DNA from 3 places in the Serratia sp. NCCP-200 genome. Region 2 is predicted to be linked to each of the others. Evidence: predicted binding sites of a transcription regulator. Region 2 holds the regulator's gene; each other region holds the start of a gene.
The links. The regulator PurR, encoded in region 2, represses purine synthesis genes. The targets are predictions, from matches to a motif close to CANGCAAACGTTTGCNTG.
Positions count from the first base shown of each region.

Region 1: purL (phosphoribosylformylglycinamidine synthase) is a predicted target of PurR. The motif match lies at 4,025-4,042, and genes of this name have one in related genera.
Region 3: AC6HVW_RS19965 (7-cyano-7-deazaguanine/7-aminomethyl-7-deazaguanine transporter) is a predicted target of PurR. The motif match lies at 4,869-4,886, and genes of this name have one in related genera.

Region 1 covers NZ_BAAKUJ010000001.1:115,314-122,988, reverse strand. Annotated here, with positions in the region: gene purL (phosphoribosylformylglycinamidine synthase) at 38-3,931, opposite strand; gene mltF (membrane-bound lytic murein transglycosylase MltF) at 4,207-5,664, shown strand; gene tadA (tRNA adenosine(34) deaminase TadA) at 5,680-6,186, opposite strand; gene yiaY (L-threonine dehydrogenase) at 6,515-7,666, shown strand.
Region 2 covers NZ_BAAKUJ010000003.1:365,725-373,399, forward strand. Annotated here, with positions in the region: gene punC (purine nucleoside transporter PunC) at 1-1,002, opposite strand, end outside; gene punR (DNA-binding transcriptional activator PunR) at 1,128-2,048, shown strand; gene purR (HTH-type transcriptional repressor PurR) at 2,081-3,106, opposite strand; gene cydH (cytochrome bd-I oxidase subunit CydH) at 3,431-3,520, shown strand; gene sodB (superoxide dismutase [Fe]) at 3,582-4,160, opposite strand; gene AC6HVW_RS11880 (C40 family peptidase) at 4,375-5,190, opposite strand; gene AC6HVW_RS11885 (Grx4 family monothiol glutaredoxin) at 5,600-5,947, shown strand; gene rnt (ribonuclease T) at 6,032-6,712, opposite strand; gene gloA (lactoylglutathione lyase) at 6,782-7,189, opposite strand; gene AC6HVW_RS11900 (alkene reductase) at 7,500-7,675, opposite strand, start outside.
Region 3 covers NZ_BAAKUJ010000006.1:279,475-287,149, reverse strand. Annotated here, with positions in the region: gene rsmD (16S rRNA (guanine(966)-N(2))-methyltransferase) at 1-562, shown strand, start outside; gene AC6HVW_RS19990 (DUF1145 family protein) at 552-824, shown strand; gene AC6HVW_RS19985 (DUF2500 domain-containing protein) at 854-1,213, opposite strand; gene AC6HVW_RS19980 (lysoplasmalogenase) at 1,377-2,003, shown strand; gene AC6HVW_RS19975 (zinc/cadmium/mercury/lead-transporting ATPase) at 2,145-4,481, shown strand; gene tusA (sulfurtransferase TusA) at 4,531-4,782, opposite strand; gene AC6HVW_RS19965 (7-cyano-7-deazaguanine/7-aminomethyl-7-deazaguanine transporter) at 4,981-5,646, shown strand; gene AC6HVW_RS19960 (GNAT family N-acetyltransferase) at 5,695-6,129, shown strand; gene AC6HVW_RS19955 (DcrB family lipoprotein) at 6,183-6,749, shown strand; gene glpC (anaerobic glycerol-3-phosphate dehydrogenase subunit GlpC) at 6,785-7,675, opposite strand, start outside.

The sequences.
Region 1 (7,675 bases), on a different contig from region 2:
GGCGCCTCAGTAAACTTCACGCAAACCTCTGGTTAAATCATCCCAGTTGCTTGCGAGCGTTGCGGAACATGCGCATCCAAGGGCTGTCTTCACCCCACTCCTCTGGATGCCAGGAGTTGCTGACGGTGCGGAACACGCGTTCTGGATGTGGCATCATTACGGTGGCGCGGCCATTGCTGCTGGTCACTGCGGTAATCCCATTCGGTGAACCGTTCGGGTTGGCAGGGTAAGCTTCAGTCACTTGACCATGGTTATCGACAAAGCGTAACGCAACCAGGCCGTGATGTTCCAACGCCGCCAGATGCGCCGCATCGCGCACTTCTACATGGCCTTCACCATGAGAAACGGCAATCGGCATGCGCGAGCCTGTCATACTCTGCATAAACAGCGACGGGCTACTGGCTACTTCCACCAGGCTGAAGCGCGCTTCGAAACGATCCGACAGGTTGCGCACAAAGCGCGGCCAATGTTCAGCCCCCGGGATCAGTTCACGCAGGTTGGACATCATCTGGCAACCGTTACAAACGCCCAGCGCCAAGGTCTGCGGGCGATGGAAGAAATCGGCAAACTCATCACGTACGCGCTCGTTGAACAGTATCGATTTCGCCCAGCCTTCACCAGCCCCCAACACGTCGCCATAAGAGAAGCCGCCACAGGCCACCAGCGTGTGGAACTCTTGCAAATCGCGGCGGCCTGCCAACAGATCGCTCATGTGAACATCAACCGCATCGAAACCGGCACGGTGGAACGCTGCAGCCATCTCAACGTGAGAGTTAACCCCTTGCTCACGCAATACCGCAACTTTAGGGCGTGCGCCCTTGGCGATATAAGGTGCCGCGATGTCGTCGTCCGTAGCGAAGGTCAGCTTGACGTTCAGGCCCGGATCGCGCTCGTCCTGCTTGGCCTGGTGCTCCTGATCGGCACATTCCGGGTTATCACGCAGGCGCTGCATCTGCCAGGTGGTTTCAGCCCACCAGGTACGCAGAGTGCTGCGGCTTTCGCTGTACACTGGTTTGCCAGCGCTGGTGATAACGAAACGATCGCCACTCAGCGCCTGGCCAAGGTGATGCACGTTATCCGTCAGACCGTGTTGGGCAAAGACTTGCTGTACGGCTGCCAACTGCGCAGCTGGCACCTGGATCACCGCACCCAGTTCCTCGTTGAACAAGGCAGCCAAGGCGTCGGAACCCAGTGCCTGAATATCGACTTCTACGCCGCAATGCCCGGCAAATGCCATCTCGGCCAAGGTGACCAACAGGCCGCCGTCGGAACGGTCGTGATAGGCCAACAGCGCACGATCCGCCACCAGTTGCTGCATCGCGTTGAAGAAACCGGCCAATTGCTCCACGTTGCGAACATCGGCTGGCTTGTCGCCCAGTTGGCGATAAACCTGCGCCAACGCCGTTGCCCCCAGGGCATTGTGGCCATTACCCAGGTCAATCAATAACAGTGCGCTATCACCCTTGTCGGTTCGCAGTTGCGGCGTCACGGTGCGGCGCACATCTTCCACGCGAGCAAATGCGGTGATCACCAGCGATAGTGGTGACGTCATTTCCCGCTGTTCATTGCCTTCCTGCCAGCGGGTTTTCATCGACATCGAGTCTTTGCCCACCGGAATGGTGATCCCCAGCGCCGGGCAAAGTTCTTCACCCACCGCCTTCACCGCTTCATACAGGCCAGCATCTTCGCCAGGGTGGCCCGCTGCGGCCATCCAGTTGGCAGAAAGTTTCACCCGCTTGAGCGAACCGATTTCCACCGCGGCCAGGTTGGTCAGCGCTTCCCCAACTGCCAGGCGGCCTGAGGCGGCAAAATCCAGCAATGCGACGGGAGCACGCTCACCGATCGACATCGCTTCCCCGTAATAGCTGTCCAGGCTGGCCGTGGTTACCGCACAGTCGGCTACCGGGATCTGCCACGGGCCGACCATCTGGTCGCGCGCAACCATGCCGGTGACGGTACGGTCGCCAATGGTGATCAGGAAGGTTTTCTCCGCCACGGCTGGCAAGTGCAGCACCCGCTTGACCGCATCGGCAATGGAGATATCAGCACGCTGCAACGCTTCGCCGCTCGCCTGTTGACGTTTCACGTCGCGGGTCATTTTTGGCGTTTTGCCCAACAGTACATCCAACGGCATGTCGATCGGCTGATTGTCAAAGTGACGATCGTTGAGCGTCAGATGGCGTTCTTCCGTCGCTTCACCAATCACCGCAAAAGGTGCGCGCTCACGGCGGCAGATTTCCTCAAAGGTCGCCATCTGCTCAGGCGCTACCGCCATCACATAGCGCTCTTGGGATTCGTTACACCACACTTCCAGCGGGCTCATGCCCGGCTCGTCGTTGAGAATGTCACGCAGTTCGAAACGGCCACCGCGGCCACCGTCGCTAACCAGTTCCGGCATCGCGTTCGACAGGCCACCGGCACCCACATCGTGGATAAACAGGATCGGGTTGCTATCGCCCATCTGCCAGCAGCGGTCGATCACCTCTTGGCAGCGGCGTTCCATTTCCGGGTTATCACGCTGTACGGAAGCAAAATCCAGATCGGCATCGGACTGGCCAGAGGCCATCGAAGAAGCCGCCCCGCCGCCCAAACCGATGTTCATCGCCGGGCCACCCAGCACCACCAGTTTGGCACCCACGGTGATCTCACCTTTTTGCACATGATCGGCGCGGATGTTGCCCAGGCCGCCTGCCAGCATGATCGGTTTGTGGTAGCCACGCAGCTCAACGCCGTTGTGGCTATTGACGCGCTCTTCATAAGTACGGAAGTAACCGACCAGTGCCGGGCGACCAAACTCGTTATTGAATGCCGCACCGCCCAATGGGCCTTCGGTCATGATATCCAGCGCGGTGACGATGCGATCCGGCTTGCCGAAATCCTGTTCCCAAGGCTGCTCGAAACCCGGTATACGCAGGTTGGAAACCGAGAACCCTACCAGGCCAGCTTTCGGCTTCGCGCCACGGCCGGTAGCGCCTTCGTCGCGGATCTCACCGCCAGAACCGGTCGCAGCTCCTGGCCAAGGCGAGATCGCCGTCGGGTGGTTATGGGTTTCCACCTTCATCAGGATGTGTGCTTCTTCCTGATGATAGTCATACAGGCCGCTTTGCGGCGCGGCAAAGAAGCGCCCTACCTGGGAACCTTCCATCACCGCTGCGTTGTCTTTATAGGCAGAAAGCACGTAGTCCGGCGTCTGCTCAAAGGTATTTTTGATCATTTTGAACAGCGACTTCGGTTGCTGTTCGCCGTCGATGACCCAGTCGGCGTTGAAAATCTTGTGGCGGCAATGTTCGGAGTTGGCCTGTGCGAACATGTACAGCTCAATATCCGTTGGGTTGCGCCCCAACTCGGTAAAGGCGGCCAGCAGGTAGTCGATCTCGTCCTGCGCCAGGGCCAGCCCCAGTTGGGTGTTGGCCTGTTCCAGCGCGCTGCGGCCCTGGGCCAGGATATCCACCGTCTGATACGGGGCGGGCTGATGATGAGAGAACAGTGTTTCCGCCTGTTGCAGCTCGCTGAATACCGTTTCCATCATGCGATCGTGCAGCAGGGAGGCAAGCTGTTGCCACTGGGCATCGGTCAAGGTCGGCGCTGTGACATAAAATGCCAGGCCGCGCTCAAGACGAACCACCTGCGTCAGGCCACAGTTATGGGCGATATCGGTGGCTTTGGAAGACCACGGCGAAATGGTGCCCGGACGCGGCGTCACCAACAGCAGGCGGCCTTGCGGAGCATGTTCAGCGAGAGAAGGACCGTACTTGAGCAACCGCTGCAGCTTGGCCTGCTCTTCGGCGCTTAGCGGTGCGCTGACATCGGCAAAGTGAACGTACTCGGCATAGATATCAACGATCGGCAGTTGAGCATCCTGGCAGCGGGACAGTAGTTTGGTAATACGAAAAGCCGACAAAGCGGGCGAACCACGCAGTATTTCCATAATCAAAGTTCTCTCGTCTTCGAAGCAACTGGGTTCAGCACTTCATTGGGCGCAACAGGGGGAAAACGCGCGCCATTATAGATAATCCGCGCCGCCGACGAAACCGTTTGCGTAGCTATTATTGATAAAAGCTATTCCCGCTGACGAATTCTCATAACCTATCAATAAAGTTGCACGCTGGCGTAATGTTGCGCAAAATGCCCCGGCACTGGTGATTTAACCATGAAAAAATCCTGATTCCGGTCAATATAAAGCGTGCATCTATTTGAGATAACTATTTGAAACGCCTAAAAATAAATTACATTCTAATCGGTGTTGTGGCCCTGTTGCTGGCGCTAGCCCTGTGGCCCAATATCGCCTGGCGTGGTGGACAGGGAGGCCAACTCGAGGCGATCAAAGCGCGTGGGGAACTGCGCGTCAGCACGTTAAACTCACCGTTAACCTATTTCACTACCCCACAGGGGCCGAGTGGCCTTGACTATGAGCTGGCCAAAAGCTTTGCCAACTACCTGGGGGTCAAGCTGGTGGTGATCCCACACCAAAACATCAATGACCTGTTTGACGATCTCGATGACGACAATGCCGATATTCTCGCCGCCGGGTTAATCTACAACCGGGATCGCCTCAGCCGCGCCAGTACCGGCCCGGCGTACTATTCCGTTTCCCAGCAGTTGGTTTATCGGTTGGGTACCACGCGGCCAAAATCCTTTGCCGATATCAAAGGCAAGCTGGCAGTGGCCTCCGGTTCGGCGCACGTCAGCACGCTAAAGCAGCTCAAACAAAGCAAATACCCCGATCTCAGTTGGGAAGCGTCGAGCGATATGACGTCAAAAGAGCTGCTGGAACAGGTGGCCGATGGCAAGCTGGATTACACCATTGGCGACTCCGTGACCATTGCCCTGCTGCAGCGTATCCATCCACAGCTGGCCGTCGCTTTTGACATTACCGATGAAGAGCCAGTGACCTGGTATCTGAAGCGCAGCAATGACGATAGCCTGTACGCCGCGCTGCTGGATTTTTATAGCCAAAGGGTAGAAGACGGCACGCTGGCACGGTTGGAAGAGAAGTATCTGGGGCACGTGGGCAGTTTTGACTACGTCGATACCAAAACCTTCCTGTCGGCCATCGACTCGGTATTGCCCACTTTCCGTTCGCTGTTTGAAAAGTATGCCAGCGAAATTGACTGGAAGCTGCTGGCCGCCATCGCCTACCAGGAATCTCACTGGAATCCTCAGGCGACCTCCCCTACGGGTGTCCGTGGGCTGATGATGCTGACCAGGGCCACTGCAGACGGCCTGGGCGTCACCGACAGGCTCGATCCGGAGCAGAGTATTCAAGGCGGGGCGCTCTATCTGCAGCGTCTGATGGCGAAGGTTCCCGATACGGTGCCGGAAGATGAGCGGATCTGGTTCGCACTGGCCGCCTATAACATGGGCTGGGGCCATATGCTGGACGCGCGTAAACTCACCAAAAACCAGCAAGGCAACCCCGACAGTTGGGTCGATGTGAAACAGCGCCTGCCGATGCTGAGCCAGAAGCGCTACTATCCATCACTCACCTATGGCTATGCCCGTGGCCGCGAAGCCTATAACTACGTGGAAAACATCCGCCGTTATCAGGTCAGCCTGGTGGGCTATCTGTTGGAAAAAGAGAAGAAGGCGGTAGAAGCAATGAAACAGGCCGAACTGGCCAAAGGCTATCCTGCCGTGGAAGCCAAGCTGGCGCTCGCCCTGTAGTGATTCAATATGTAGTTATTGTGGGTCTTTTCCGGCCCGTTGCGCCAGCTTCAGCGCTTTTTTCTGCTCGCGACGCATGCGGAAAAAGTTGCTGAGGGTGGCGGCGCACTCTTCTGCCAGCACGCCCGAGACGATTTCTACCTGATGATTCATGCCCGGATGGCGCAGAATATCCACCAGCGAACCCACCGCTCCGGTTTTTTCATCGGCCGCGCCGTATACCAAACGACGGATGCGGCTGTGCACCATCGCCCCGGCGCACATCACGCAAGGCTCCAGCGTGACATACAGCGTGGCATTCAGCAGGCGATAATTCTGCAATACCGCTCCCCCCTGCCGCAGCGCCATGATCTCAGCATGAGCGGTGGGATCGTGGCGGCCGATCGGCCGGTTCCAACCTTCGCCAATCACCTGATTGTCCAGCACCAGCAGCGCCCCAACCGGCACTTCACCTTCCTCCTGCGCACGTTGAGCCAGGCTTAACGCCTGACGCATCCAATACTCATCACTATATTCATTCACCACATCAATCCTCGTGCGCATCGCGGCGGGCATTATACACACTAGTCCCTTTTGCCGCAGCCACTCGGCCCTGTTGATGCAAATAAGCTTGAACCCGCCACGTTTGTCGATCGCTCAAAACGCCACCAACAAATCAATAACATCATATTTAATGATGATTAAATTTTGTTCATTTCTTAAAATTTCAGATAAACGTTATAAACCGGTGGAAAATCAAGCCGTAAAATTAAGCAAATTTTTTCTAACTAAATTGTGATAGATCATATTCTCTTAAGCATTAGCACGATAATGTTTACCTCACGCAAAAAGCCTTTATAAGGAGTAGGTTATGGCTGCCTCAACATTCTTTATCCCTTCCATCAACATGATTGGTTCCGGCTGTCTGGAAGACGCGGCAAAAACCATGAAAGAGCATGGTCTGCATAACGCACTGATCGTGACCGACAAGGTTTTGAACGGCATTGGCGTCGTCGCTCAGGTGCAAGCCCTGTTAGCGGCACAGAACATTGAAAGCTGCGTCTATGACGGCACCCATCCCAACCCGACCACGGAAAACGTAAAACAGGGCCTGGAACTGTTGCGCGCACATCACTGTGACTGTGTCGTTTCTCTGGGTGGCGGTTCGCCGCATGACTGTGCGAAAGGGATTGCCCTGGTCGCCGCTAACGGCGGGGAAATCAAAGACTATGAAGGGGTTGATCGCTCAGCTAAGCCGCAACTGCCGGTCGTTGCGATCAACACCACTGCGGGTACCGCTTCCGAGATGACGCGTTTTTGTATCATCACCGACGAAGCGCGCCACATCAAAATGGCGATTGTCGACAAGCACGTGACTCCGATCCTGTCAGTCAACGATCCTCACCTGATGGCTGGCATGCCAAAAGGCCTTACCGCCGCAACCGGTATGGATGCTCTGACCCACGCTATCGAAGCCTACGTCTCCAGCGCCGCCAACCCAATCACCGATGCCTGCGCGCTGAAAGCCGCCACCATGATTGCCGAATCTTTACGTGATGCAGTCAACGACGGGCAAAATATGCAGGCGCGCGAGAACATGGCCTATGCCCAGTTCCTGGCCGGTATGGCGTTTAATAACGCCTCATTGGGTTATGTGCACGCCATGGCGCACCAGTTGGGTGGCTTCTACAACCTGCCACATGGGGTGTGCAACGCCGTGCTGTTGCCGCACGTGCAAGAGTTCAATACTCAGGTTGCCGCAGGGCGTCTGAAAGACATTGCCGCCGCTATGGGCGTAAATGTTGCAGGCCTTAGCGATGAGCAAGGGGCTGCCGCTTGTATCGCCGCCATTCGCCAACTGGCGAAAGACGTGGGAATTCCTGCTGGCTTACGCGATCTGCAGGTCAAAGAAGAAGACTTTGCTACGTTAGCCACTAACGCCCTGAACGATGCCTGCGGATTTACCAATCCAATCCAGGCAAGCCACGAACAGATTGTGGCCATCTTCAAAGCAGCCATGTAACCGCTGCCA
Region 2 (7,675 bases):
AGCAGCTTTGCCACTGTTGTTGGGGAAGGGCATCAACGCATTGGCTACTAAAATAGGATAGCTGGCACCGTTTACTAACGCCATAAAGCAGAACGGGATCAGCAGAGTGGTCAACGTTGGTTCACTTAGCGTGGCAATCAGATACAACGCCACCATGCTGACACCGTAAGCTAACAGTAACCACGGCAGCAAGGTTTTGCCAGAGATGCGATTTAAGGCGCTACGGCAGCTATAACCCCCTAATAAGAAGGCCAGCGTTTGCGGCACATAGCTCAGGCCAATATCGTTGGGGCTATACCCCATATCGCCGAGGATAAAGGGTGAACCCGTCAGCCAGGCGAAGAAGCCAGCAGAACAGGCAGCAAAAACCATCACGTTGCCGCTGAACACCGGGGATTTCAAGATCTGCATAAAGCCAAGGCTGGGCTTTTTATCGGCGGAAGGTACCAGTCTGCTACGATCTTTCAGCAGCAAGGTGGGGATCAGCAGCAGGGCGGTGATCCCCAACAGCACGGCGAAGATGGCCCGCCATCCCATATGGTTGAGCAACCAGGCACCCAGCAGTGGGGCCAGCGCCGGAGAGAGGGCGACCAGCGGCATAATGGAGGCGAAAACACGGTTGGCTTTGCCATCGCGGTAGCGATCGACCACGATCGCCTGCCAGGTGACGGCGGCGGAACAGACGCCAATGGCTTGAATAAAGCGCAGTGACCATAGTTGCGCCACGTTCTCGACCCAAAGCATACCGAGACAGCCGACGGCGAACAGCGCTAGGCCAATCAATAACACGGGCTTACGGCCAATACGGTCGGACAGCGGCCCCCACAGCAACTGGGCAAAGGCAAAGCCTGCTAGGAAGATACTCAGGCTGGCGCTGATTGCCCCAGCGGAGATTTGCAGATCCTGCTGCATTGCCCCAAAGGCGGGCAGGTACATATCGGTAGCCAGATAGCCCAACATACTCAGGCCGGCCAGGTAGAACATAAATCCAAAATTTCGCATTGCTATTTCTCGTTAAAATTATGTTGTCGCAGGTTTTGAAGCGCCGGCAAGTGTATACGGCTGGATCTCTGCTTGTGAAACGGTAATATTTGCAAGGTGCTGTTAAAAAATTTGAAGGCAAACATATGTGGTCTGAATATTCACTCGATGTGGTAGATGCGGTAGCGCGGACCGGCAGTTTCAGCGCGGCGGCACAGGAGCTGCACCGCGTTCCTTCTGCTGTGAGCTATACGGTGCGCCAACTGGAGCAATGGTTGGCGGTGCCGCTGTTTGAACGCCGTCACCGCGATGTGGAACTCACGCCGGCGGGGGCGCTGTTTATTAAGGAGGCGCGAGTTGTTATCAAAAAAATGCTCGATACCCGACGACAGTGTCAGCAGGTGGCCAACGGTTGGCGCGGGCAACTGCGGATTGCGGTCGATCTGATCGTCAAACCCCAGCGCAGCCGCCAGCTGGTGCTGGATTTTTATCGCCATTTCCCCGACGTAGAACTGATGGTGCAGCCGGAAGTATTCAACGGCGTGTGGGATGCGCTGGTCGATGGCCGCGCTGAGATGGCCATTGGTGCAACGCGTGCGGTGCCGGTGGGCGGCGGTTTTGCCTTTCGCGATATGGGCTTTATGAATTGGCTCTGTGTAGTACATGCTAAACATCCGCTCGCCGCCTTGCAAGGAAAGCTGCGCGACGAACAGCTACGGCCTTATCCCTCGTTGCTGTTGGAAGATACTTCGCGCAATTTACCCAAGCGGGTGACCTGGTCGCTGGATAACCAGCGGCGATTGACCGTGCCGGACTGGGTTTCTGCGGTAGATTGTTTGCGTGCCGGGCTGTGTGTGGGCATGGTACCCGCGCATCGGGTATTGCCGTTGGTACAAAGTGGTGAATTGGTAGTGTTGCCACTGCATGAGCCTTTCCCGCCCAGTGCCTGCTGCCTGACCTGGCAGCAAAACGCCCAGTCTCCGGCCATGGCCTGGCTGTTGGACTATCTGGGCGACAGCGAAACGCTCAATCAGGAATGGCTCAGTGAAGAGGAGCCGGGTGGTTAATCGGGCGCAGTATTGCAGCGCCCCAACAGGAGTTAACGGCGGTAATCGACAAAAGGACCATCGGCGACTGAGCGGCGCTCGATCAGTTTTGGATGTACTTCAATCACCTGCGATTCTTCACGCTTGCTGATAATGCGATCCAACAGCATGGTAAAGGCCATCTCGCCCAGGCGCTCTTTCGGCTGGTGAATGGTGGTCAGCGCCGGGGTGAAGTAGCGGGCATTACGCACGTTGTCGTAGCCAATCACCGAGATATCCTGCGGTACACGCAACCCCAGCTCATCGGCGGCGCAGATCGCCCCCATGGCCATAATATCGCCGCCACAGAAAACGGCGGTTGGACGATGCTTTTGCGACAGGATCTGATGCATGGCTTTGTAGCCAGATTCAGGCTCGAAATCCCCCTGCACGATCCATTCTTCGCGCACTTCGATGTTGGCTTCCTTCATGGCTTTCAGAAAGCCCTGGTGGCGACCTCCACCGGTATTACGCGCCAGTTGACCAGGAATGGCACCGATGTCACGGTGGCCACGTTCGATCAGGTAGCGGCCTGCCAGGTAACCGCCCTCGAAGGCATTGTCGATAATGGTATCGGTGAAGTCTCCGCGCGCGGTACCCCAATCCATCACCACCATGGGAATATTACGGTAATCTTCCAGCATGCCCAGTAGCTGATCTGGATATTCTGAGCACATCACCAGCAAGCCATCGACGCGTTTTTGCGCCAGCATTGCCAGATAGGCTTGCTGTTTATCCAGATTATTGTGCGAGTTACACAAGATCAGGGTATAGCCTTTGCTGTAGCAGCTGTTTTCCACAGCTTCGATCACTTCGGCAAAATAGGGGGCCTCGCTCGAGGTGGCGAGCAAACCGATCGATTTCGTGTGGTTGACCTTGAGGCTGCGGGCCACCGCGCTAGGTGAATAGTGCAGCTCTTTGATGGCGGCCCAAACGGCCGTTTTGGTATCTTCGGCGACGAAACGCGTTTTATTGATAACGTGCGAAACGGTAGTGGTAGAAACGCCAGCGCGTTTGGCCACATCTTTAATCGTTGCCATGTAAAAAATGACTCCTAAACCCACATGTTACAGCATGTAAGTATGATGTTAATCGTTTGCCTGCGTAGATCCTTCCCCAGATAAGCGAAAACTGAGTTTTTAGTGCTGAAGTCGTAAATCGCTTGAACAGGGAGGGGCAGTTTATCGGTACGCAGTTGTGAACTGCGGATTTTGTCGCATATTGAAGAAAAGTGGAAGAGCTAATCGGTAATTATCAGCGGGGAAAGCATAACAAGATTTTAATCACGAACTGTGGGAAAATGATTTGACGTATAAACTGTGTGGCTTATGCTCTGGAAAAGCCAATCTGAGAGGGAGTTGTATATGGATACCAATTTGAAGATGTCATTACTCACCACCGTGGGTGCTTTGGCAATGATTATTGCGTTCAGTTTTATTGCCGCATTGAACTGATCCGTAGCAGAAAAACAAAGGCGCAGCTTCATGCCGCGCCTTATTAGCTAGTCACCCGCCGTTAAGCCAGGTTTTCTGCCACGAACGCCCAGTTAACCAACGCCCAGAAGTTTTCCAGGTACTTTGGCCGCGCATTGCGGTAGTCGATATAGTAAGCATGCTCCCACACGTCAACGGTCAATAACGGAACGTCTGCGCCGGTCAGCGGGGTTGCCGCATTTGAGGTGCTGACGATCGCCAGACTACCGTCCGCTTTTTTCACCAGCCAGGTCCAGCCCGCGCCGAAGTTTTTCACGGCGGCATCGGTGAACTGCTCTTTAAAGGCGGCGAAGGAGCCGAATGACTTATTGATGGCCTCTGCCACTGCGCCCGTTGGCTCGCCACCACCTTGCGGTGATAAGCAGTGCCAATAGAAGGTGTGGTTCCAGACCTGAGCGGCGTTGTTGAACACGCCGCCGGTGGAGGTCTTGACGATCTCGACCAGGGATTTGCCTTCGAACTCGCTGCCTTTCACCAGATTGTTCAGGTTAACCACGTAGGTGTTATGGTGCTTGCCATAGTGGTATTCCAGCGTTTCTGCGGAAATGTGCGGTTCGAGAGCGTTTTTCTCATATGGTAATGCAGGTAATTCAAACGACATTGCTTTCTCCTTTTATAGACAATACGCCTCTCCGACGCTGCAGGCCTAAGGGGCCGAGGGCGGAAAAACGCAATTGCACCACTTTTGTTATGGTTATTAATCTTAACAACTTTCGGAGGGAAAAGAACATCCAAAGTGTGCCAAGTGACTGATTGTTTAAAGTTGCAGCGGGTGATAGAGAGCACGGCCGAGCAGTTGGCTCAGCCGTGAAAGGTTAACGGATGGTGGTAGGGGTCACTACGCGGCGGGCACCAATGTAATGGTTTTGCCAATAGTCGTTATCCAACTGACTGATGCGAATTTCTTCACCGGTGCGCGGTGACTGGATGAACTTACCGTTACCAAGATAGACGCCAACGTGATCGGCGGTGCCACGGTTGTTGATGCGAAAGAACACCAGATCGCCTTTCTCCAGCTCATTACGCTTGATCGGCGCTGCATCACGCAGGTGGTACATTTCGTTGGCGGTACGCGGCATTTTGATTTTCACCACGTCTTTGTACGCGTAATAAATCAGGCCGCTGCAGTCAAAGCCTGTACCAGGTGAAGACCCACCCCAGCGGTAGGGTTTGCCCATTTGCCCCATCAGCTTGGCCATAGCTGTTTGCTTGGCGTGCTGGTAGCGTTTTTTGTGAGCGGCGGAAAGTTTCAACGGCTTTTCGCGGCCAGCCAATTTTGCCGTAGCTTTACCTTCTTCACGATGGCGACCATAACCTTTTTTATAGCCTTTTTTAGGCGGAGTTACTTTTAGCTTGGCTGTTTTGGTTGCTTGGCTTTTGGTTTTAACGCGGGTGGTTTTTTTTGCGGTCTTTAAGGTTGCTGGTTTGGTTTTTAGCGTTTTCGGAGGGGTGGCTGCCTTCACTTTTTTATTGGCTTTCACCGCTTTCTTTTTCTTGCGGTCGTCAGGCCGGGCTTCATTAACGTGACTCTTGCGCTGCTCGGCAGAAACACGTGCCTGTGGCGCAGCGTGCGCCAAATTGAAGAAGAGCTGCGTAAATAGCAGCACAAAAAGTGTAATAATTAACCGCATATCGACGTTACCAACCTTGGCTCCGAAACAGAAATCGAATGAGTCACAGTATTCCCGAAATTCACCCTATAAAACAGCGTGGATCTCATAAATACTAATCCATATTGTGAGAAAACGTTAATGGCATTTTTATTGTTGCAAAATCAAACGTCTGCCGTCTAAAAAAGCGACACAGATCATGTGGTTGGCTTAATGCTCGCCAGCATTGGGCAGCGCAAATATAATAGTGAAACGTCCCGATTAAAAATGTTATTCTGAGGCCATGTTTTAACCGGTTCTGTGTGACCGCCGCTTTTGCTGAGGCAATCAGAGAATGTCCCTGCAAAAGATGGCGTTTTCTTGGCACCGGTCCTGCCGCTACAATACCAGTGTGATGCATGTTGTAGCCATGATGTGGCTTGAGGAAGCAATAATGACGACGATTGAAAAAATTCAGCAGCAAATTTCTGCCAACCCGATCCTGCTGTATATGAAAGGCTCACCGAAATTGCCAAGCTGCGGTTTCTCTGCTCAGGCCGTGCAGGCGCTTTCAGCCTGTGGCGAACGTTTTGCCTATGTTGATATTCTGCAAAACCCGGACATCCGCGCCGAGCTGCCAAAGTACGCCAACTGGCCAACCTTCCCGCAGCTGTGGGTCGATGGTGAACTGGTTGGCGGCTGCGATATCATCATCGAGATGTACCAGCGTGGTGAACTGCAGCCGTTGATCAAAGAAACGGCCGAAAAGTATAAAGATCAGGAAGACCAGCAGCCTTAATGGCGCAGGGTTTTACCCAATAAAATCGGGCGGCACCTTTAACAGTGCCGCCCGATTTTTTATGTCTGTCAGTTTGCCTGTAAGCTATTGCGATTCAACGTTGGCAATCGGCCAGCCACCGAGACGTTTCCAGCGGTTGACCAGTTCACAGAACAGCTGGGCGGTTTGCTGGGTATCATACAGGGCTGAGTGTGCCTGGCTGCTATCAAACGGCATACCGGCGGCGATACAGGCTTTGGCCAGCACCGTCTGTCCTAATACCAGCCCACTAAGCGCAGCGGTATCAAAGGTGGCAAACGGGTGGAACGGGTTGCGTTTCAGGCTGGCGCGCTCGGCGGCGGCCATCAGGAAACTGTGATCAAAGTTGGCATTATGCGCCACGATGATCGCCCGGTTACAGCCCTGATCCTTAATGCCTTTACGCACGGCTTTGAAAATCGCATGCAGCGCATCATATTCACTCACTGCACCACGCAGTGGGTTATGTGGGTCGATACCGTTGAAGGCCAGCGCTTCTGGTTGCAGGTTCGCCCCTTCAAACGGCTCTACATGAAAATGCAGCGTTTCATCTTGCTGCAACCAACCATTTTCATCCATTTTCAGCGTGACGGCGGCAATCTCTAGCAGCGCATCGGTCTGAGCATGAAACCCGGCGGTTTCCACATCAATAACAACGGGATAAAACCCACGGAAACGGCCACTCAGGGCGTTAAGATCACTTTTTTCGGCCATCAGTTTCTTATCTTTAGCGAATTCAGCGCGCATTATGACAAATTTCTTGTCTTGGTGCAGCGGAGATAGAAAGCAGGGCGCATGGCGCGCCCTGGAGAAACCTCAGTTACCGAGGCCGTGACCTGCATGCTTGTTCTCGATCAGTTCGATCTTGTAGCCGTCTGGATCTTCGACGAAGGCAATCACGGTGGTACCGCCCTTGACTGGGCCAGCTTCGCGGGTGACTTTGCCACCGGCCTGACGGATGGTGTCGCAGGTGGCTGCTACATCATCGACGCCCAGTGCCAGATGACCAAAGGCGGAGCCCATGTCGTAGCTGTCGACGCCCCAGTTATAGGTCAGTTCGATGACCGAGCCTTCGCTTTCATCGCTATAACCCACGAAGGCCAGCGAGTATTTGTACTCGGTGTTTTCGCTGGTACGCAGTAAGCGCATGCCTAATACCTTGGTATAGAAGTCGATGGAGCGTTGCAGATCGCCGACACGGAGCATGGTATGGAGTAAGCGCATAATTTCCTCTGATTGGATATGCCGCGGCTGACGGCAGGTGACTTGAACAGCGTCAGACAGTATAGCCTTGTCGCATAAGGCAATTCAACGCGTGCGGTTGGTGATAGAGTAGGTTACGTTGTCACAAACAAAAATAGCTGCGGATAATAGTGCAGCAGGCGGGAGCCATACAGAACGCCGACACGCCGTGGATCCATCCATGGAGGCTCGTATCGCGCGTCGATGCGCTCAACGGTCGGCTAACCTGTATGACCCCACATGTCAGAGGCTTAGTGTGTTGCGGTATTTAGCGCCCCTGTTTAGCTGAGCGTTACAGTGTCGGGTAATCGGTATAACCCTCGGCACCGCCGCCGTAGAAGAAATCCGCACGCTGCTCGTTGAGTGGAGCCTGCTGTTTAAAGCGTTCCACCAGGTCTGGGTTGGCAATATAGCTGCGGCCAAAGGCGACGGCATCAATAAAGCCTTGGGCGATCAGCTCTTCCGCTT
Region 3 (7,675 bases), on a different contig from region 2:
CCGCATCATCGGCGGCCAATGGCGCGGGCGCAAACTGCCGGTGCCCAACAGTGAGGGGCTGCGGCCAACCACCGACCGCGTACGCGAAACCTTGTTCAACTGGTTAGCCCCGGTGATCCGTGGGGCTCGCTGTCTGGACTGCTTCGCGGGTAGCGGTGCGTTGGGGTTGGAAGCCTTATCGCGCTATGCCGAAAGCGCCACGCTGCTGGAATACGAGCGGCCAGTAGCCCAACAGCTGGGGAAAAACCTGGCGCTGTTGCAAGGCAATGGCAGCGTGGTGAATACCAACGCTTTGACCTGGTTGGCAGGTAACGGGCAACCTTTTGACGTGGTGTTTCTCGATCCCCCGTTCCGCAAAGGGTTGCTGGCCGATACCGTCACGCTGCTGGAACAACAGGGTTGGTTAGCGAACGAGGCCTGGATTTACGTCGAGGCTGAAGCCGAAAGCGCCGCCACCGATGTTCCTGCGACCTGGACACTGCACCGCGAGAAGGTCGCCGGCCAGGTAGCCTATCGCCTTTACCTCCGCACCCTTGAAGAGAAAACCGAACATGCTGATTAACCTGGGCCGTCTGCTGATGCTGTGCGTGTGGGGCTTTCTGCTCACCAACCTGTTTCACCCGTATCCCAAGCCGCTGACCTACTTCATCAACGTAGCCTTGTTCTTTATGGTGGTGATGCACGGGCTACAGCTGGTGCTACTGAAATCCACCCAGCCGAAAGATCAGCCCATCAGCCGCTGGCTGGAAACCAAGATCTTTATTTTTGGCGTGTTTGAGCTGTTGGACTGGCAGAAAAAACAGCCGCCGCTGAAGAAAAAATAGCCTTTTAGCGGGCGCAGCATGCGGCGCCCCTACGATTTCTGTGCCGTGAAGGAGATAAAGCGGGTGCCCTGTAGGCTCAGCGTGCCCTGAGCGCCTTTATCTATCTGATTATATTGCTGCTGCGGCAACGGTATTTTGATCTCGCTGCCGCCCGTCAACGGACGGAAGTACACTTCGTAACGCATATCTTCCACCACGATATTTTCCCGCTGCCGCGAACGACGATTCGGCGAGGGGAACTCCCGCTTGGCGCTGACTTCCACCTGCAATGTACGCACCGGCTGACGGTCATTATCCGCATCCTGGCGGCGTTTGTTGAGGTATTGGCGGGTCGCCAGCACCGCGATCAGCGCGATCACGGCAACAAAGAACAACGGTGGCTTACTCATTGACGGTTTTCCTCTTTTATCCGGCGGATTTCATTCACGCCTAAAACCGCGTAAACATAGCATTCGGAAGAAAGCATTGTCGAACCCACGCGCGCTGCTTACACTGAGAAAGTGACAACCTGGAGTTGGTTATCCCGGCTCCCATAATAAATAAGGAAGACATATGAGTTGGCCGTTCCTTGCCGTATTTTTTTCCGGTTGGTTGTTCGTTGATGCCTCCTATCGCGGCCCGCGCTGGCAACGCTGGGTATTTAAACCCGTCACCTTACTGCTGTTGCTGTTATTGGCCTGGCAGGCTCCGGTATTGGGCCCTGCGGGTTATCTGATCGTTTTGGGCCTGTTGGCTACGCTGGCGGGTGATGCCTTATTACTGCTGCCGCGCGAGCGGGTGCTGTACGCCATCGGTGCTTTCTTCCTCTCACACCTGCTGTATACCCTGAGCTTTGCCAGCCAGATGACCTTCAGCCTGTTCTGGCCTTTGCCGCTGGTGCTGCTGGTGATTGGCACACTGCTGCTGGCCATCATCTGGAGCCGGTTGGAAGAGATGCGCTGGCCGATCGCCACGCTGGTCGCTATGACGCTGCTGATGGTGTGGCTGGCGGGGGAACAATATTTCCTGCGCAGTACCGACTTTGGCTTCTCATTGCTGGCGGGTACCTCGCTGCTGCTGCTGGCCAATATCGTCTGGCTGCTGAACCGCTACCGCTTTACCTTCCGCGCGGCAGATGCCGTGGTCGCCTTCTGCTACTTCTCCGGGCATTTCCTCATCGTCCGCTCGCTCTATCTGTAATGGCAGGCTACGGGTCTGGGCAACCGGATCCGTAGCGCCCCTGCAACTAACAATAATTCTCATATCGCGCTTGACTCTGGAGCCAGCTCCAAGGTGTAGAGTGCTTGTTGAGAGGATATTGGATTGCCTAAAGGGGGCGCTATGCAGACTCATAAACCACATAATCACCAAGAGCATCAGCATCAAGAACATAATCACGATCACGGCTGCGGCTGTAGTCATGACCACGCCAAAACCCAGCATGGCTGTAGCAATGAAAAAACCCCGGTGGGAGCAACCGCTGCCCATGACCATCACGCGGCCCACGAGCACGGTGCCAGCTGCTGCAGTAGCGATGGCCCCGACGACCCGGATGAGGAAAGCGACAGGCTGGCTGCCGTTCCCCCTTCCGGCAGCCAGCGTTTCAGTTGGAAAGTCACCGGCATGGATTGCCCGAGCTGTGCCAAGAAAATCGAAAATGCCGTAACGTCGATCCCCGGCGTCGACAGCGCTCGCGTGCTGTTTGCCACGGAAAAACTGGTGGTGGATGCCCAATCCGACGTCAGCATGCGGATCCAGGACGCGGTAAAACAGGCTGGCTTTACCCTGTTGGGGACTAACCCGCCGGCAATAGGCGATGAACCCAAAACCTCCCGGTTTGGTGAGTACGGCCCTCTGCTGCTGCTCTCCGCACTGATGGTGCTCAGTTGGGTTCTCGACTTCTTCAACCCTCGGCTGGGCGAAATTGCCTTTATTGCCACCACCTTGGTCGGCCTGGTGCCGATTGCCAGCAAAGCCTTGCGCCTGATCCGTTCAGGCACACCGTTTGCCATAGAAACCTTGATGAGCGTTGCCGCCATCGGTGCGCTGTTTATCGGTGCCACCGCCGAAGCGGCCATGGTGCTGCTGTTGTTTATGGTGGGAGAACTGCTGGAATCCTACGCGGCCAATCGTGCACGCCGTGGCGTGAAAGCGTTGATGGAACTGGTGCCGGAAGATGCTCTGCTTATCCAGGGCAGCGTACGTAAACGCGTGCCTGTAGCCAGCCTGCGCCCCGGTGACGTAATAGAGATCGCGCCCGGTGGCCGCTTGCCTGCCGATGCCGAGTTGCTAAACCCGTTCGCCAGCTTTGACGAAAGCGCTTTAACCGGTGAATCCGTGCCGGTAGAGCGCCAACAGGGTCAGAAAGTGGCCGCTGGCAGCCTGTCCGTCGATCAGGCCGCGCAGATGAAGGTCACTTCCGAGCCGGGTAAAAATGCCATCGACCGTATCCTGCAGCTGATTGAAGAGGCCGAAGAGCGCCGCGCACCGATTGAGCGCTTCCTCGATCGCTTCAGCCGTTACTACACTCCGGCGATCATGCTGCTGGCCGTGGCAGTGATCCTCGTGCCACCGCTGCTGTTTGCCGAGCCTTGGGAAATGTGGATCTACCGGGGGCTGACCTTGCTGCTGATCGGTTGTCCGTGTGCCTTGGTCATCTCCACGCCAGCGGCCATCACCTCTGGCCTTGCGGCGGCCACGCGCCGTGGCGCGCTGATTAAAGGTGGTGCGGCATTAGAACAATTGGGCCAAGTGCAAACCATCGCGTTCGACAAAACCGGTACGCTGACCGAAGGCAAACCGACGGTGACCGATGTGCTGCCTGCAGACGGCCTCAGCGAACAGCAACTGCTGGCCATTGCAGCAGCTGTCGAGACGGGCTCACATCATCCACTGGCACAGGCGATCGTCAACCGCGCAGCGGAGAACGGGACTGCATTGCCACTGGCCGAAGGCCGCCGGGCTCTGGCAGGTATCGGGGTTGAAGGGAAGGTTGACGGTAAAACTATCCTGATCAGCGCACCGGGCAAGTTGACGGAAAGCCAGTTGAGCAGCGAATGGTGCAGCCAGGTAGAGACGCTGGAAACGGCGGGTAAAACCGCAGTGGTGGTGCTAGAGGACGGGCAGCCTATCGGTTTGCTGGCGTTGCGTGACACCTTGCGTAGCGACGCTAAACAGGCGATTGCCGAGTTGACGCAATTAGGCGTTCGTGGCGTGATGCTCACAGGTGATAACCCGCGCGCTGCGGCCGCCATTGCCAATGAATTGGGGATCGATTACCGCGCCGGGTTAATGCCGGAAGACAAAGTGAACGCGGTAACCGAGCTGAGCAAGTTGCAACCTACCGCCATGATCGGCGACGGTATCAACGATGCCCCGGCGATGAAGGCCGCCAGCATTGGCATTGCGATGGGGAGCGGTACCGACGTGGCATTGGAAACGGCGGATGCCGCGCTGACACACAACCGGTTGACCGGCGTTGCCGAGATGATCCGCATCTCCCGCGCTACCCACGCTAATATTCGCCAGAACATTACCATTGCGCTTGGGCTGAAAGCGATTTTCCTGGTCACCACCCTACTGGGGATGACTGGCCTGTGGCTGGCCGTATTGGCAGACTCTGGAGCAACCGCGCTGGTGACAGCCAACGCCTTACGGCTGCTGAAGAAACGTACATAGTAGAACATCTGTCAGGCCCGTTATGGAAATGGGCCTGACAGCCAAAGGATTATTCTGCCAGGCCCTTACGCAGCAGGTAACGATATGGGGCCTGCTCGGTTTCCTGGGCCACCAGCGTATGTTCCATAAAGCGGCAAAAACCCGGGATGTCGCGGGTGGTGGCCGGATCGTCGGCAATGATCAGCAAGGTTTTACCGTTATCCATATGGCGCACGGTTTTGCGCACCATCATGACCGGTTCCGGACAGCGCAGCCCCAGCGCGTCTAGCGTCTGGTCTGCCTGGGCAAAAATGTCAGTCATACATCTCTCTCGATCTAAAACGATCGGCGAACCCTCGCCGGATCTGATTACCCGCTAGTTTACGCCGGTAGTTTTTCTGCGCAAGATACGTTAACGTTTGCGTTAAATTTAACCATTGCATTGAATGCCCAAACGCGTACCATGTCGCCGCGCAGTTAACAATGGGTTCCCTCACCCCACACTCAAAAAGGCTACATTATGTATTCGTTTACCGATCGACAACGCTTAATCGCGTTGGTTTGGCTATCGCTATTTCACATCGCCATCATTACTTCCAGCAACTACCTGGTGCAGTTGCCGATCAGCATTTTCGGCTTTCACACCACCTGGGGTGCCTTCACTTTTCCGTTTATCTTCCTGGCCACTGACCTGACCGTACGGATCTTTGGTGCTCCGCTGGCACGCAGGATTATCCTTGCCGTGATGGTCCCGGCGCTGTTTATCTCCTATGTGATCTCCACCGTCACTTTCCAGGGTGAATGGCAGGGCTTTGCCGCCTTGACCAGCTTCAACCTGTTTGTAGCGCGTATCGCCGCCGCCAGCTTTATGGCCTACGTACTGGGCCAGATCCTGGACGTGCAGGTGTTCAACCGCCTACGTCAACGCAGTGCCTGGTGGGTTGCCCCCGCCGCGGCCATGTTCCTTGGCAATATCAGCGATACCCTGGCCTTCTTCTTTATCGCCTTCTACAAAAGCAGCGATCCCTTTATGGCCGCCAACTGGGTGGAAATCGCGCTGGTAGATTACAGCTTCAAAGTGCTGATCTGCCTGGTATTCTTCCTGCCGATGTACGGGGTGCTGCTCAATATGCTGCTCAAACGTCTGGCAGAACGCCAACCCGCCAACCGGTTGCAACTGAGTTAACCCGCCTTCTGGTTTATACTGGGCAGCCTGATTTAACGGAGGCTGCCCATGCGCTTAACCACTCGCCAAGCTACACTTGAAGAGATCTACTCTCTTTACCTCTGCATTCCAGAATTTGGCAGTCTGCACAGCCTGAAAGATTTGCAGCAACGCATCGGGGATAACCCTTCTCACGGCTTGATTGCCGAAATTGATGGCCAGGCAGCCGGTTTTAAACTCGGCTATCAAACCGCGCCGGGGGAGTTCTACAGCTGGCTGGGCGCAGTTTTACCTGATTTTCGCCGCAAGGGTGTCGCCCAAACCATGCTGGCGGAGCAAGAGCGTTGGGCACGTTCGCAAGGCTATCAGCAACTGTGGGTAAAAACCCGCAACCAGTTCCGCGCCATGCTAATAATGCTCATTAGCCACGAATATCAGATTTTCACTCTAGAAAAGAAAGGCGAAGTAGACGAGTATCGTCTATTACTTAAAAAAAACCTGTGACATCTAGCCATACGGTCAACCAACTCTATCTGCAAAGGAATAAGGAACACCAGATGCGTAAAGTAACAAAATTGATGGGTATCGGCCTGTTAGTGCTTGGCCTGGCGGCCTGTGATAGCGCCACCAAAGACACTAATGCCCCCGCAGGCAGCGCAGCAGCCAGCGTCCCAAGCGGACAACAGGTGAGTTTATTGGATGGCAAGCTGACCTTTACTCTGCCTAACGGTTTAGCCGATCAGAGCGATAAGCTGACCAACCAGCCAACTAACGTGCACATCTATGCCGACAGCAGCAACCAGCGTGCGGTGATCGTGATCGTTGCTGACAAGGCAGCGGGCGATCTGGAAACCTTGGCCAAGCGCATGGAAGAGCAGCAACACTCCCGCGATGCCAACCTGCAGGTCATTACCAATAAAGCGGTTGAAATTAACGGCACGCCAATGCGTCAACTGGATACCGTGATCACCGTAGCAGGCCAAAAAGCCTACTCTGGCGTGCTGCTCGCTATACTGCCAGACGGTAAGCAACTGACCCTGCAAATCACGCTGCCAGCGGATAACCAGCAGCAGTCTCAAAGCGTAGCGGCTGGCGTGTTCAATACGGTGAAGATCAAGCAGTAATCGCACTGGGCCAGCATGCTGGCCCGTTTAATCTGTTACGCCAATGCCTGTGCTAACAGGGTGATCGGATGTTCACAGCGCTTGCTGGTGGACATCTCGATCTGCCATTTGCAGGTTTCACAATCGGTGATCACCATATCCACTCCGCTGGCTTCAATCTGGCGAAATAGCGAGGCACCAATGCCTTGCGAGGTTTCATAGTTTTCCGACTTGAAGCCGTAAGTCCCGGCGATACCGCAGCACTGCGAGTCCAACACCACCAGTTCCAGCCCTGGGATCTGCCGCAATAACTCCAGCGTATAGGCCGTCCAGCCCATTTTCTCCATATGACACGGCGTGTGGTAAGCCACCCGCAGCGGCGTCTGTTTGAGCGGCAAGGTGCGCCCTTGGCTGAGCAGACGATAGAGATAACGCGTAGCCAGCTCAACTCGTTCACGCACCGCCGAGGTATCCACCTCCAGCAAATGCGGGTACTCGTCACGCAGGGTAAACGTGCAGCTCGACGAAGTAGCCACCACCGGTATGCCTTTGGTCAGGACCGCATCATGCAGCGATTCCGCATTCACTTTAGCCTGCTTCTTCGCCTGTGCAATAAAGCCGTTGGCGATCAGCGGTACGCCGCAGCATTTCTCCCGCTTGAGCAGCTGCACGCCGATATCCATGGCGTTAAACACCTTGATCAGGTCTTTGCCAAGCTGTGGATGGTTGTAGTTAACAAAGCAACCGTGGAAAAACGCCACCTGCTCGGCATAGCGCTGCTGCTGTTCCGCCTGCTGGCGGTACCAACGGCGGAAGGTGCCAAACGAGTATTTCGGCAGCTCACGCCGATGGTCGATCTTCAACGCCTTATCCAACAGCTTGCGTACCGGCTTCAGGCCGGTAGTCGCGTTAACGATAGGGGCAAACGGCGTCGAGAGCGTGCCCAT